Regions from separate parts of the Dietzia sp. KRD202 genome, predicted to be linked through region 1. Evidence: predicted binding sites of a transcription regulator. Region 1 holds the regulator's gene; each other region holds the start of a gene.
What was found. Region 1 encodes LexA, which represses DNA repair genes until DNA is damaged. Its sites were predicted from a motif close to CGAACANNTGTTCG; they were not measured.

Region 1 (2,262 bases):
GGTGCCATCCATCGCCATCGCCGGATACACGAACGCCGGGAAGTCGAGCCTGCTCAACAGGATCACCGGAGCCGGCGTCCTGGTTCAGAACGCCCTGTTCGCCACACTCGACCCGACCACGCGCAAGGCCGAGTTGCCTGACGGCAGAGCAGTCGTCTTCACGGACACCGTGGGATTCGTCCGACACCTGCCGACCCAGTTGGTCGAGGCGTTCAGGTCCACACTGGAAGAGGTCGTCGACTCCGAGTTGCTCCTCCACGTCGTGGATGGTTCGGATGCCTTCCCGCTCCGCCAGATCGAGGCGGTGCGCAAGGTGATCAACGAGGTGGTCGAGGAGCAGAACGCGGAGCGGCCTCGGGAACTCCTGGTGATCAACAAGATCGACGCCGCGGATCCCGTGGTCCTCACCGAGTTGCACCACGCGCTGCCCGACGCCGTGTTCGTCTCGGCGGTCACCGGGCAGGGTGTCGACGAACTCCTCGAGCGAATCACGCAGATCGTCGCCTCCGGGGACACCGAGGTGACCCTGTCCGTCCCGTACTCCCGCGGGGACGTGGTGTCGCGGGTCCACGCCGAGGGCGCGGTGGTCGAGGAGGAACACACCCAGGACGGAACCCGGCTGGTGGTCCGACTGCCCGCGTCCGTGGCCGGCGAACTGGACGAGTTCGCCGCCCGCGGTCCACATGACGGCGCCGCCTGACCCCTGCGGGGACGGGCGGCGCGTCGTTCGAACCGGGACTCAGAGTTTCCGGAACACTGTCACGACCTTGCCCAGGATCGTCGCGTGCTCGCCCGGAATCGGGCTGAACGACGGATTGTGGGGCAGCAACCAGACTCCGCTCGAGTCGTTCCGGAAAGTCTTGACCGTCGCCTCCCCGTCGATCATGGCGGCGACGATCTCCCCGTTGTCCGCGACGTTCTGCCGCCTGACCACCACGTAGTCGCCATCGCAGATGGCGGCGTCGATCATCGACTCGCCCACGACCTTGAGCATGAACAGATCACCTGAGCCGACGAGGTCCGACGGCAGGGGGAAGATCTCCTCGACGGCTTGCTCCGCGAGGATGGGCCCGCCCGCCGCGATCCGGCCGAGCACGGGGACGTAAACGGGCTCGACCGCTCCGCCCGGACGCTGGGGCTCCGGAGCAGGTGAGCGACGGCCCCGTGACTTCTGCCCCGGGACACCGTGGACGTCGACCGCCCGCGGCTTGTGCGGATCCCGCGTCAGGAAGCCCTTCTTCTCCAGCGTGCGGAGTTGATGCGCCACCGACGACGTGGACTGCAAGCCGACCGCGTCCCCGATCTCCCGGATGCTCGGCGGATAACCACGCTCCTTGACGGTGTCGTGGATGTGGAGCAGAACGCTCTTCTGTCGGTCCGTCAGCGACTCGAAATCGGGCTTCGGCATCTCGTGTGGTCCCTTCGGCGAATGGATGTTCGACGTTGTGATCTGTCTACACCCTAGTGCCAAGGACTGCGGCGCGCCACACAGGTGTTCGAAGAAATTCCTCTGTGAATCGTGACCATGTCGGAGTCGCGTGATACAACTCTAGGGGAGTTCGGATTCGAACAGATGTACTGAGGAACACATACAGGTGTGCGAAGCACCATCGCACACCGTATCGAGTAGGGAGCCACCATGACCGTTGTCGAGCTTCAGTCCCACACACGTCCGGCCGCGCGGTGGACCGAGGTCTGCCCCGACGACCATCGTGGACGGGTCGCGCACCTCGACCGGCCCGGTGACGTGTCGGTGCGGTCCACCCGTGCGCCGCGACGCACCCTGGCCCGACCGGAGGGCAGTCGGCCCGCCGTCACGTCCTCGCGCGCGGAGTATCTCGATCGGCCGCGGATAGCCGCCCGTCCGGCCGCCGTCACGTCGGTCGCCCCGGGTCGCCGTGTGCTCGTGCGCCCGGTCTCCACGGACCGCGTGCGGGCGTGCCACGTCGAGGCACCGGTGTCCACCGGGGTCGTCGACGACGTGCCGGCCTGGGCGCTACTGGCGTGCGGGATCGCATTCGGCGTGATCATGCTTCTCGCAGTGGCCTTCCTCGGTGGACCCGCCTACGCGTGACCGGGCAGCGGGCCTCCTAGAATGGACCGTGGGCGGTGGTCTACCGCCCCCGCGTTTCGTCAGGCACGATCCGGGACGCGTGAACTCCGGTCGACGAAGGGCCCCACGGGAATGTACTGCCCGACATGCCACCACGAGGACTCCCGGGTAATCGACTCACGATCCGTCGACGAGGGTCAGGCGATCCG
Region 2 (2,262 bases), on a different contig from region 1:
CCTCCTTCTGTAGCCGGGAGCGTTCGGGGTGTCGCGGTGCGCCGAACTCCGCCAATGGGCCGGTGGGGGTGGTGATGACGCGTGTCCCGGGGTCCTTGTCGGGATGGTTCGGACCATGTATCCACACGTAGTCCCCGTCAGTACTCCGGTAGTAGGCCCAGATGCCATCGGTCTTGAGGCGATGGTGGGTGCGGCAGATGCTGCCGAGGTCGTCGCTGGTGGTGTATCCGCCGCGTTGGGGATCGTCGTGGTCGAAGGGGATGATGTGGTCGAGGTCCGTCTTGTCCGCCGGGGTCTGGCAGCCGGGGAAAACGCAGGTGCCGTCGCGACCCCGACAGAAGCGGGCCAGTGCCTCCGAGGGGCTGTACCGGCGGGAGGCCTCACTGTCCGGGTCCGCGAGCGTGTCGATCGCGTCGAGTCTGCGCCTGGCGAATCGCTGCAGTTCATCGGACGTGAAGCGACTGACGGGGCCGTAACCTGCCACGAACAGGCCCCGGAAGTCCGCGTCCCCGTCGTCGTAGGCGTGGATCACGACCCGGCGGGCCGCGGCCATCCCGTCCGGGTCCGTGGGGTGGTCTCCGTCGGGTGCGGGCAGACAGGTCCAGCCGCGGCTCAGGGCGAGGAGGCCGGCGGCCCGGAGCTGCCCGATCGACCGGGGGTCGTCTGTTGCGGCGGTGCGGACCAGGGCTTCGATTCGCTCGGTGATCTCCAGGCCGTCGACGGCTGAGAGGGTCGCGGTGAGCAGCGCGAGATCGCCCGTGACCGGCGTCATCCTCACGTTCTGCTCTCGCCGAGCCTGTTGTGCGCGGGCGTCCGCTCCCACGGGGTCGCAGCTCGCGACGTGCTTGCTGAGCATCTTGCGCAGCGGCCCGATCCTGGGCGGGTGGGTTCGGCGCCTCGTCGGTGCGAGTCCCTCGCTGATGCGGCGGTCGAGTTCCGGCATGAGACGGTCCTCCACCAGGGCGGTCTCCTCGGCGATGGCGTGGGCCGCGTCGACTCCGATCCACCCGGTCGTCAGCAGTGTCGCGGTGAGAGGCAGCCGCTCGGTCAGTTCTATGGCGGTGGCCACCAGCCGAAATGCCCCGAGGCGGGACAAAGCCATCGAGGCGCTCACCATGGTCGCCGCCGTGTCCAGAGGATCGCGTCGCTGGTCGCTCCGGGTGGACCTGGATACGCAGTCGTACGCATAGGCCACGGTGCGGCCTTCGGCAGCGTTGATCGCCCGTTGCGCGAGATAGCCGCGTCGCTGTCCGGGGTCCCATCGGCTGAAGGCCTCGGGCACGACGACGTCGGTGGCGGGGGTCGGGACCGTCGTGAATCCCGGAGGGACCACGAACTGCGAGTGGGCGGTGTCTGTTGTGTTCATGGTTCGACTGTATGTTCGAGGTACGACATGGTCGGGAGAAAAAGCTGGCGCGGTCGTGACCTGCGGTGCCCTGGATGCCCCGTTCAGGGCGCCGCAGGTCAGACGGCACTGCGGTTCAGATGGCACTGCGGTTCAGGCGACGCCTCAGGTCAGACGGAGGCGTGGACTGCAGCCAGTAGCGCGTCAGGGTCCGTGAGGTCCGGCAGGACGGTGTGGGCGCCGGCGGCGCGGAGGTCGTCGGCGGAAACCCTGCCGGTGGCGACAGCCACGCAGACGGCACCCGCGTCGCGCGCCCCGCGGACATCGTGCACGTGATCGCCCACGACCACCGACCGCCCGGGGGTCACGTCCACACCGCGGGCCCGGGCGGCGGCGAGGGCGTCGCGGACGAGGTGGGCGCGGTCCGCGTGGTGATCACCGAACGCGCCGAGTCCGGGATCGGGCAGCCCGTCGAAGCCACAGAGCCGCAGCTTGAGCAGCGCCGTCCGCCGCATGTTGCCGGTGACGATCCCCTGGTGCAGTCGCGGGTCCGCGGCCAGGGCGGCGACAGCCTCGTGGGCGCCGGGCAGGGGACCGCCACCACCGGCCAGGAGATCCTCCCCGAACGTTTCGCAGCGCCGGGCCACGGCGTCCATGAGGGAAAGGACCACCTCGTCGTCGTCGACACCTATCCCGTTGATCTCGAGCAGATCGGTGAGGATCGCGCGGTCGGTCCGTCCGGCGAAGGACGCGCCCATGACGGGGTCGCGGCCGAGGAGGTCGGCGAGCGCCGGGGTGATCATGCGGGTCCCGAAGCCGGCGGGGTCGAGGAGGGTGAGGTCGAGGTCCCACAGGACGAGTACGTCGCTCACGTCCCGAACGTCTCCAGCAGCGGCGCCAGCCAGGTGGTGAGGAAG
Region 3 (2,262 bases), on a different contig from region 1:
CGAACCGCAGGTCGCCGACGGGGTCCTCGGCGTAGGGGATGCCGTAGTAGCGGACCACATCCCCCAGATCGGTGCCCTTGACGCGGCCGGTGGACAGCGCGATCTCGACGTCGGTCATGGCGGCCAGATTAGCCAGGACAGCTGAGATCCCCCGGCGATCCCTGCTACCAAGAGGAGATGACAAGTGATAGGGACCTGATCATCGAGCGTCTGGCCGACGTGGCCTCCGCGTTGGACTCACGTGACTGGGACGGGCTGGGCGAGCTGTTCACCGAGTCCGCCACCGGGTACGGCGCGACCGGTCGGCAGGCGATCATCGAGAGGGTCAGGGAGCACCTCGGGGGCTGCGGACCGTCCCAGCACCTGTTGGGCAACCATCGGGTCCAGCTCGCCTTCCACGGAGACGAGGACCGGGCACGAAGCCTCACGTACGCGCGTGTCCTCCACCTCGGTGCCGGGGACCAGTCCGATCTGTCCTACGAGTGCTTCGGCGAGTATTCGGATCTGTGGACCCGGACGCCGGAGGGCTGGCGGATCGACTCGAGGAGGTTCCACATCAGCTTCGACCGAGGCGATTTCCGGACACTCCAACCCGGCTGACGTCCGGACGCCTCCCATGGGAGGCGTCCACGATCTAGGAGGCAACACCATGACCGCCACCTACACGTTTGACGTCTTCGCCAGCCTCGACGGCTTCGGGTCGTACAACGACAACGGTGATTGGGGCGGCTACTGACGATTCCGGCGTGTTCGACCCCTGGGTCACCCAGATGACCACGCTGCTGACCACGGTGGTGTCAACGACGCTGGATGGTCCCCTCGACTGGCCGGACGCGGCCATCGTCAGCGGAGACGCCGTCGAGGTGGTCGCTCGCTTGAAGCAGCAATCCGACGTGTCGTTGCGCTCGCACGGCAGCTTGTCGATGAACCGGGCGCTGATGGCCGCCGGTCTGGTCGATCGGGTGCAGGCGACAGTGTTTCCCTGGCGCAGTGGGTGGGTACCAGGTTGGGATGAGTGATCGAAGATGATCGAACCCTTGTGCTAGTGAGCCGGTGCGGGTATTGTCGAATGTAGGTTCGATGTCAGTGGCGGAGGGAGTGGGATGGTGACGACGACGAGTGCACTGTTCGCCGTACCCGAGCCCCTCGGCATGGTCGACAGGGAGGCCGTCAGCGAGGCGGCCCGTGCCGCGACGCTGGCGCAGAACCGCGCCGGGGCCACGCGGCTGGAGGCGGCGCATGTCCTGGTCGAACAGTTTGCCCGGGCCGAGCAGGCACAGGCGGAGGAGGCACAGGCGGAGGAGGCCGGCGCCGGTTCGCGCCGGCCCGCGTACGCCCGGCTGGATCCGGAGGCGCGGGCCCGCGATCACCTCGTGGCGGCGTGTCAGCTCACGTGTTGGCACGCCGCGCGGTTGGTGACGGCCGGGACGCAGATCCACCGGCGGTTGCCCCGTCTGCGATCCACGGTCGACCGCGGGCTGCTGCCCGAGCTGTTGGCGGTCGATATCGCGTGTCGCCTGGCGGAGGTGCCGGACGCGATCGTGTCGGTCGTGGAGGACGAGGTGGTCGCGCGCTTCACGGACGATCTCGACGGTGGCGACCGGCCGACCCGCAACGCGGTGGACTCGGCGATCGATGACGCCGTGGAGCGACACGACCCGGCTGCCGCGGAGGACGCCGCCGCCGCGGCGGCCGCCACCCGCTCGGTCCGATTCCGCGGCGACCGGAACGGCATGGCCACGATGTGGGCCAGGCTCACCGCCGCCGATGCCGAACTCCTCCGTCGTCGCATCGAGACCGATGCGTCGGCCGCCTCGGAGGACGGACTGGACGGTTCCCTGGATCAGCTCCGCGCCGACGCCCTCGCCGCGCTCGCCGTCTATCCGCCTGCTGGTGGCCCGTCCGCGACCAGCCCCGGCTCCGGCTCCGGCCCGGCCCCTGCGTCCGAGCACGACGGCATCGAGCTCGGCGACGTCAGGCTCGGGGCGGACCTCCCCCGGCCCACACTGGGCAACGCCGCGCGGGCCGGTCAGCCGATCCGCATCAGCGTGATCGCCTCCGCGGCCCGGGGCCTGCCCAACCGTGTCGAGTTCGTCCACGGCACGTACAGCAGCGTCGAGTGGCTCTGCACGGAACTGCTCGAGGGCGACGACGCGAGCGTGCGGTTCGAGCTCATCGACCCCGCCCCCGGCGTGCTCGACTCCCCCGAGCACGCCCTGCGCTACGTGATCACCCCCGCGATGGCCGAGCGCATCCGCATGC

Region 2: a site for LexA is predicted at 1,371-1,384, ahead of J1M64_RS17375 (HNH endonuclease signature motif containing protein). Genes of this name have one in related genera too.
Region 3: a site for LexA is predicted at 1,067-1,080, ahead of J1M64_RS09735 (HNH endonuclease signature motif containing protein). Genes of this name have one in related genera too.

What each region holds. Positions count from the first base shown of each region.
Region 1 is NZ_JABFAN010000005.1:83,844-86,105, reverse strand. Features, by position in the region: gene hflX (GTPase HflX) at 1-700, shown strand, start outside; gene lexA (transcriptional repressor LexA) at 740-1,450, opposite strand; gene J1M64_RS01175 (hypothetical protein) at 1,640-2,074, shown strand; gene nrdR (transcriptional regulator NrdR) at 2,186-2,262, shown strand, end outside.
Region 2 is NZ_JABFAN010000019.1:356,880-359,141, forward strand. Features, by position in the region: gene J1M64_RS17375 (HNH endonuclease signature motif containing protein) at 1-1,366, opposite strand, end outside; gene J1M64_RS17380 (HAD hydrolase-like protein) at 1,516-2,217, opposite strand; gene J1M64_RS17385 (TetR/AcrR family transcriptional regulator) at 2,214-2,262, opposite strand, start outside.
Region 3 is NZ_JABFAN010000014.1:11,388-13,649, forward strand. Features, by position in the region: gene J1M64_RS09720 (carboxylesterase/lipase family protein) at 1-118, opposite strand, end outside; gene J1M64_RS09725 (nuclear transport factor 2 family protein) at 178-600, shown strand; partial or broken gene J1M64_RS09730 (dihydrofolate reductase family protein) at 650-995, shown strand; gene J1M64_RS09735 (HNH endonuclease signature motif containing protein) at 1,104-2,262, shown strand, end outside.